2 regions of the Zhenhengia sp. genome follow, and region 2 is predicted to be linked to the other one. Evidence: riboswitches for the same ligand, from Rfam matches in the RefSeq annotation. Region 2 holds a riboswitch; the other holds the start of a gene.
The links. A riboswitch is a leader RNA that binds a small molecule or an ion and turns the genes downstream of it on or off. The one in region 2 is predicted to bind thiamine pyrophosphate.

Region 1: linked by a shared signal. The riboswitch ahead of thiT (energy-coupled thiamine transporter ThiT) and the one ahead of thiC (phosphomethylpyrimidine synthase ThiC) in region 2 are both predicted to bind thiamine pyrophosphate.

The regions. Positions count from the first base shown of each region.
Region 1 covers NZ_JBKVCH010000019.1:20,824-25,262, reverse strand. The annotation lists gene ACLTBU_RS15760 (ParB/RepB/Spo0J family partition protein) at 1-134, shown strand, start outside; gene ACLTBU_RS15755 (DUF4446 family protein) at 162-671, shown strand; gene ACLTBU_RS15750 (YkuS family protein) at 1,215-1,505, shown strand; gene thiT (energy-coupled thiamine transporter ThiT) at 1,528-2,196, opposite strand; TPP riboswitch at 2,281-2,382, opposite strand; gene ACLTBU_RS15740 (polysaccharide deacetylase family protein) at 2,562-4,367, shown strand.
Region 2 covers NZ_JBKVCH010000004.1:22,532-26,970, forward strand. The annotation lists gene ACLTBU_RS05795 (GntR family transcriptional regulator) at 1-573, opposite strand, end outside; gene ACLTBU_RS05800 (hypothetical protein) at 664-1,932, opposite strand; TPP riboswitch at 2,073-2,181, shown strand; gene thiC (phosphomethylpyrimidine synthase ThiC) at 2,267-3,571, shown strand; gene thiW (energy coupling factor transporter S component ThiW) at 3,599-4,099, shown strand; gene thiM (hydroxyethylthiazole kinase) at 4,084-4,439, shown strand, end outside.

The DNA.
Region 1 (4,439 bases), on a different contig from region 2:
AAGAAGTACAAGAAGGGTTGCAAAAGTCTTTAGGAACTAAAGTTTCTATTACACAAGGTAAGCGTAAAGGGAAAATAGAAATAGAATTTTACAGCAATGATGAATTAGAAAGAATTATTAGCAAGATAAAATAGAAAAGTTTTAAGGGAGAATGCTTTTAAATGGAATCAGTGGTAGAACTATTAAACCCATATATGATTTATATTGTGCTTGGATTAGCAGTATTTTGCTTAATTTTATTAATTATATTACTCATGAGTTTATCAAGATTAAAAAAAATACAGAAGAAGTATCAAGCCTTTATGATAAAAGAAGACGTAGATTTAGAAGATTTATTAATTCATTATGCTAAAAAAGTAAATAGTGTTAAAGAAAAACAAGATGAGATAAAAGAAAAAATAGATACACTTAGTAATGAAATGAAGTATTGCACACAAAAAGTTGGTGTTGTAAGATATAATGCTATTGAAAAAGTAGGTGCAGATTTATCTTTTGCAATTGCTATGTTAGATGCAGAAGATAATGGTATAGTATTAAATGGGATTTATAGTAGAGATGGATCCTATGTTTACTCAAAACCTGTACAGAATGGACAATCTACATATCAATTATCAGATGAAGAGAAAGAAGCTATTCGATTAGCTAAAGAAAATAATAAAGCAATCGCTTAAATAAAAATAAAAACCCAACCTAAATACAGCTCCCCCTTTAAATAGCTGCATTTAGGTTGGGTTTTCTTTGTGTGGTAGAAGTATAAAACTTATCATTAGGCATTTAGTCTAGTAGATAAAAGTCTTAACCTGAGGTATGCAGTTGCTTTCTATAAGAGAAGTTATCATCTGCTTGATGAAAGGGATGTCATCACATTTATCATAAGCCAGATATAAGTTCAATTAGAGAAAAGAACGTTATACTTTGGGTATTAACATTAACCACTTAGCATAAGCTTTATAAAGTTTTAGAGAAAATCTAATAAATATCTACCACATTTATTTATTAGATTTGAGAAAAGTAAAGAATAGTGGAAAGGGGGAACCAGTAAGCTTTACTTTTCATTCGTAGAATGTAAAAAGCCCTAGGATTCCTTTCACGTTCTACATATACTATATAGTCCTATGTATAGAAAATTCTTCAGCTTTTTTGAAACTTTTTTTGTATTAAGCAAGATGAAATGACGCATAATACTAGAAAAACTTTGAAAGAGGAAAGCAAGCATGATTGTATCTATAGAAAAGAGTCTATATTATGTAAGACAATACCTAGAAAATACGGGTAAATATGAGATTTATGATAAAGGCAATTATACAGGTCCTATACATGCCTATATTTATGAAGAAGATGAGTCAATAAGTGAGTTTGATGCAATGCAAAATAATTTAATTAATTTAGCACAACAGAAACATGTAGATATTAGACATGGTGTATTGATGATTAATGCTAAAAATAAAACGCCCAAAGAGATTGATTTAATACTCTCTGAGCGCTTGTATAGAAATATCTACTAATGTTTCACGTGAAACATAAAAGTTAATTTGCAAATGTAATTTTTAAATATTTATAAATTGGTGTTCTAAGAATAATAATGCCAATAATTAGGGTTATAACAAATTCTACAGATAGGAACCCTGCATTATATATTGCTGAGTAGATCCAAGGGTTCATACCTTCTGGTGCATATTCGCCAAAGAAAATCGCACCTGATAGAAGATGCATACAGAAGCGCCCAAGAATGGCGATTAGGATGCCGAGGCTAAAGCGGAGTTCTAGAGATTTAATAGCCTTAGGAAGAATACCAGCAAAGCCTAGCCAAGCAAATGCAAGAGGGTAATCAAGTAAGATAGAAATCCAGTTTGCAGCATAAGCACCTTGGAAAAATTGTAGGAAACCATATGCAAGACCAGCAATGATACCAGCTGTAGGACCACATACAAATGCAAACAAGATAACAGGTAACATGCTTACTAGAGTTATAGAACCGCCTTGGGGCATTTCAAAAAGCTTAATGTAAGATAGGATAAAGGATAAAGCAACACACATACCACCAAAAGCTAAAGTTTTAGAAGTGAGTTTTGGGGTAGTGGCTTTTACCTTTTGAGATTTGATGATTACAGCAGTAATGAGTAGGATAACAAATATGCCTAAACTTACCCAAACCATCATAGGTGTTTCAGATAGACTTGCTAAAAATTCATTCATTCTTTTTCTCCTCCTTTTTTTATAAATATACTTAATCGAGGAGAATACATAAAAAAAGACACAATAAATGTGCCTAGGTATTCTTAGATCCTGTACACACTTCCCTGCAGCGGCATTATCCGTACACAGGTCATAAGGGTCTGCAAAATGCACTCTCAGCCTAAAAAAGCTCCCCTAGCATATTTATAAATATTAGTTTAGTTTATAAAAATATATATAAGAACAATTATATAATATTATATTTTTTTTGATAAGTCAATGTACATATAGTTCAACTTGCAATTTACATATAATAACAAGTAAAATATTTAGACTTATTAGCGATATATGGTACAATAAAAGAAATAAAATATGAAGGAGATACAATGAAAAAAACAAGAAAAAGATATAGTATACTGTTGATTATACTGATAGCCATCGGTATGACAGTATTCTTTATGATATTTCAAGGTAGAAAAAATACACCTATTGTAGATGTTTATTTAGATAATAGCAATCAACAACACATTGTAACATACGGTGTCAATGCAGCATACATAGATGGAAATAATGAAAAGTGGAAAATAGCAACAGCGACAATAGATGAAAGCGACGATTTAAATCTAGAAGGCATACAACTTATGTATACTGTTTCTGATACATTAGAACAGGACTTAGAAGAAATATCTAAGAAGTATGCAGGAAAAAAAGTATGGATTAATATTGGTTTAAATGAAGATATGAGCGTAGGAGAGCTAAGAAAATTTCATGAAAGAATAGAGTCGCTCATTGAAGAGTATGAAAATATTTATAGTGTTTATGATTTAGATATAGCACTTAAGCTCTATAAGACGCATGGATTCAAGTGGATAAGTCATAAGGTAGAGAGTAATGAAGATATAGAAGCGATTTATAATTTGCCTGAAGAATTGAAAGAACAAGTTAAAGTACTTATTAATGACTATATCTTAGAAAATAATAAGTTATCGCTTTCCGAGCAATTAGATGCCATATCTAGATTGTACTATAGTATTCCTATGAATATAGGGCAAGTAAAATTAATTTTTAATCAAGGGGACTTGAATAAGGCACATTATAAAATTATAGATCTGTATAATGAAATTGTTAGTGAGAATTGGATAAGTACTCATAAGATTGAAGAGGATACTACGCCATATATTAAGCTTGAGGAGGGAATTAATGTAGGAAATCCAGGTGAATTTTTAGTTTCATATTATGAAGGTATTGAGTTTGTAGAGTATAAATTTAATGACCAATCCGTGCAAAAAAGCTATAGATTTCCATTTAAGTTAAAAGAAGAAGTATATGATGGGAAAAATGGTATTAATAAAATAAAGATTATTGTTAAATTAAAAGGACAAGAAGTTCCCCATGTACAGGAGTATTATTTAGACTTTAAGGATATGACTAAAGTAGGTGAAAGAAGTGAAAGATTAACACCGGATTATCCTGTTGCTATGCAAATGACTTATGAAAAGCCATATATTCCAGTACTTATGTATCATGAATTTAAAGATGTTGTAGGCGAAAGTGATAGTGAACAGAGTATTTCTGTAAGTACGAAATTGTTCGAAGAACATATTAAGACTTTATTAGATAATGGTTATACACCTATACATTTTAAGAATCTAGAGGACTACTTTGAGCAAAAGGGTGGATTGCCTGAGAAACCTATTATACTCACTACAGATGATGGGTATTTAAGTAATTATACCATAGCGTATCCTATTTTAGAGAAGTATAATGCACCAGCTACTTATTTTATTACATCTGCTTATGTAGGAATAGATACGACTATGCCTCACTTTACTTGGGAACAGGCAAAGGAGATGGAAGAAAGCGGGCTTGTTGATATACAAAGCCATACCCATGGTCATGCTTTATTAGATGAATTAAGCGAAAATGAAGTGCGCTATCAGGTGAGCATGTCTTTTGCTAGGATAGAAGAAGAATTAGGGAAACGAGATGTTAAAGTACTTGCTTATCCGCAATTCCAACATAACAAAAAGACAGTTAAATGGGTAGAAGAAGTTGGGATTAATCTTCAAGTTACAAATTTAGCTAAAATAAGGGGAGTAACGAAGCCGCTTAATGTGAAACGTATACATGTTGCGAATACAACTTCTCCAGAGCAGCTACTTGAAATGATTCAGAAATTAACCATGAAATAAGAGGAATTAAAAACAATCCTTGCAATTTTTCCTAACTATCATTACAATATATGATTAGAACACACTAATTTT
Region 2 (4,439 bases):
AAGTGCTTCGTAAATACCTTCATGCTCTTTTAAAACTTCTTTTGGTCTACCTGGTGTAGAAATAGAAGTTTTTCTTGCTTGCTGAATATAAGAATGAAAATCTGAAAGCATATGATTAAGTGTCTTGCTATGCGTTGCATTATATATAATATCATGGAACTTATGATCTAACTCTTTGAGTTGATTCACTTCATTTTTTTCTACATAAAACGAAGTCAGCGCTAAAATCTCTTCCATCTCTTGTAAATCTTGTTCTGTAATACGTTCTGCTGCTTTTCTCGCTGCTAAACCTTCAAGTCTTGAACGAATAAGATAAATATCTTCAACGTCCTCTTGTGTAATCCCTGCTACGACTGTTTCTTTATTAGGTATGGATTGTACTAAGCCTTCTAGCTCAAGCTGTCTAATAGCTTCTCTTACAGGCGTACGACTTACACCTAACTCCGTTGCAATTGTACTTTCTCTAAGCACATCCCCAGGTTTGTAACTTCCTTCTAGAATAGCTTCCCTGATTGTGTTAAACACTTTACCTCTAAGAGAAGCTTTATCTGATACACCAATATTGTATCCCACTTTAATCCTCCTTACCCGCACCCATTCGTACGCGTATCTATGTATACAAACCTTATTCTAACAAATTCTATGAAAAGTGCAATTGTTTTTTTAGTAGGCAACCCATTTATCATCTTTATCCTTGTAAGAAACAAGACTTTCCTCTAACACTCTATCTTTAAGCTTATATTCTTCCCCATCTATACTTAATGTCATCACCCATCTTAAAGCAATCTTATACCCTACATTTTGCATCTTGCCTGTATCGTTTACTTCCCTATTCGTTAAATGGACAATCTCTAACACGCTAGCCTCTAAATCTCCATTTTCTGTAACCTCTACCTGCTCTAGCTCTACTTCCATTTGAGCATTTTGAACATCTTTATTTTTAATGAACCAGTCTTCAAATTCTCCTATTATGGATTCCCTACTCTCTGAAACCACATGATTTTCTAAGTTCTTACTGTTATGTCCTTTTATTCCTTTTATATAAGCTGCGTAAAAAGTATTAATACTTTGATTAAACCTTTCACTACCAGTCTTAGAAAGCTTAAAATCCTCTATAACAAACTGCTTCTTTTCATTTGAGATGGTAATTTCACTCTCATAAGTTTCAATATTACCATAAATATCATAGATTTTTAAAGGATATGTCCCCTCTAATACCTGTTCAAAATCAACACTCCCTTCCCAGTTAGCCTGCTTCTCACCACCTAATTCTACTATCGTCCCTGGAATAGTCTCAATATGAACTCCCACCGTTTGGTAAGGTATCTTTATCTCTGTCTGGGTAGGCACCTCTATATCTGTAATATAATCACTACATATTTCATTTGGAAAAGCTATACGTACAGTATAATGACCTGGTAACACATTTTTTACAATGTATTTATTGTTTTCCTTTTGTGTAACAGGTTCATCATTAAACCATACAGTAGACCCTAAAGGTGTATAAATATTAACATCCTCTATTCTAAAAGGAAATACAACCTGCCACTTATCCTCTACTTTTACCACACTTAAAGTGCTGGTTACGTTCTGCCCCGCAAAACTATACCTCACTTCATAAAAAGCTTTTGCTTCATTTCCTGTTTGCTCCCCTATCTGTCCTCTACCTTCTTCCATTTTGACGAATCCTTTTTCCTCAAAATAGTTACTTAAATACTGTGCCATTTCTACATCATTAAAATCATGTAATCGCTCATCCTCATAAAACAGAGAAGCTGCCGATACATAGTCCCTACTATTAAGTGCTTTCATATATGCGTTTACAATATAACGTGGCTTCCCCTTATAATCATTAAAAAGACACCATGCAGTACCTAAACTAAGAACAATTAAAGCCATTGTCACTAGAAGTACCTTCTTATTCGTTTTCATTAGTTTCCCCCCATATATGTGGATATCGTTTAGTATAACTATATGATACGGTTGTCCTATTTATGCTCAGTCATTCTAAAAATATTAATTTCTTAAAATTGTTTAATACTCAATAATTTTATGATAAAATATAAAAAAATAGCAAAACCTGGGGAGCTCGTGTGCGGGCTGAGAGGAAGTCATCAACTTCGACCCTTTAAACCTGATTTGGGTAATGCCAACGTAGGGAACAAGGTTAGTCATAGCATAGCATATTACTAAGCGAAACTTGTCTACGGGTAGGTTTCGCTATTTTTATACCTAAAATTAAACTTTAATCAAGGAGGAACAAACTATGCATTACACAACTCAAATAGATGCAGCCAAAAAGGGAATTCTTACACCCCAAATGCATCATGTAGCATCCTATGAAAACATATGCCCTGAAACTTTACGAGAACTTGTTGCTAAGGGACATGTTGCTATTCCAGCTAACAAAAATCACATATGCCTTACACCTTATGGTATAGGACACAAACTTAAAACTAAAATTAATGTCAATTTAGGTACTTCAAAAGACTGCCTCAATCTAGATGTAGAAATGGAAAAGGTAATGACTGCTATAGACTTAGGTGCTGAATCTATCATGGACCTAAGCTCTTTTGGAGATACAGCAGCTTTTAGAAGAAAACTTACCAAGGAATGCCCTGCTATTATCGGAACTGTACCTATCTATGATGCTGTTGTCTACTATAACAAGCCTTTAAAAAAAATCACTTCTGATGAATGGATTGAGATTGTGCGTATGCATGCCGAAGATGGAGTAGACTTTATGACCATTCACTGCGGCATTAACCGTGATACAGCCAACTCTTTCAAACAAACAAAACGTCACACTAATATTGTTTCTAGAGGTGGCTCTATTATCTTTGCTTGGATGGAGCTTACTGGGCTCGAGAACCCATTCTTTGAAAGATATGATGAAATTCTAGATATCTGCGCCGCTTATGACGTTACCTTAAGTCTCGGCGATGCATGTAGACCTGGCAGTATTGAAGATGCTGGAGATGTCTCTCAAATTAAAGAACTTGTAGCATTAGGTGAACTTACACAGCGTGCGTGGGACCGTAATGTTCAAGTCATTATAGAAGGCCCTGGCCATATGCCACTTAATCAAATCCAAGCCAATATGGAAATTCAGCAGACCATCTGCAAAGGTGCACCATTCTATGTGCTTGGGCCTTTGGTAACAGATGTAGCACCAGGCTACGACCATATTACAGCTGCTATTGGTGGCGCGATCGCTGCGACTTATGGAGCCTCTTTTCTTTGCTATGTGACACCAGCCGAACACCTTAGACTCCCAACTGTTGATGATGTTAAGGAGGGTATTATTGCTTCTAAAATAGCCGCTCATGCTGCCGACGTAGCGAAAGGGCTTCCTGGTGCAAAAGATTGGGATTACGCTATGAGTGAAGCAAGAAGAAACTTAGACTGGGAAAGACAGTTTGACCTTGCTATAGACCCTAATAAAGCGAGAGATTACCGCACTTCTAGTACTCCAGAGCGTGAAGATACTTGTACTATGTGTGGTAAAATGTGCGCTGTACGTAACATTAATAAAATTCTTCGCGGCGAAGATGTCGATATTATGGACTAAAACATTCGAAGAAAGAAGGAATCTTTAATGAAAGTTAGAAAGCTTACACTTGCAGGTTTATTAATTGCTTTAGGCGTTATATGTTCAGCTTTTTATATTCCACTTGGAGCTGCTAAGTGCTTCCCTGTACAACATATGATTAACGTTATAAGTGGCGTTATTCTAGGTCCTTTTTACGGCCTAGGTGTAGCCTTTTGTATCTCTCTTTTAAGAGTACTCTCTGGTACTGGTACACTACTTGCTTTTCCTGGTAGTATGATTGGCGCCTTCCTCTGCGGCTTATTATATATGAAAACACAAAAATTACATATGGCTTATATCGGTGAAATCATTGGTACAGGTATTATTGGCGGGCTTGTAGCATTCCCTATGGCTACACTTATTATGGGTAAAGAAGCAGCACTTTTTGCCTATGTTATGCCTTTTATGATTAGCTCATTAGGAGGCGCAACTATTTCTATTATGGTCCTTAATGTATTACGTAAAACAAAAGTATGGCAAGAGTGGCTAACATGTTTAAGCAAATAGCTAGTAAGGTCCACGAAGTACGTCCACTTATTCATTGTATTACCAATTATGTAAGTGCCAATGACTGCGCTAATGTACTTCTAGCTTGTGGTGCTTCTCCTATTATGGCTGATGATGTACATGAAGTAGAAGAAATTACAGCATCTGCACAGGCTCTTGTCCTTAATTTAGGTACACCTAATGAATCTAAATTTATCAGTATGCTAAAGGCAGGTCAAAAAGCTAATAACCTTGGTATACCTGTTATCTTTGACCCCGTTGGCATAGGTGCATCCCAATTTCGAAAAGATTTAGCTAAGACATTACTAAAAGAAGTTTCTTTTTCTGTTATTAGGGGCAA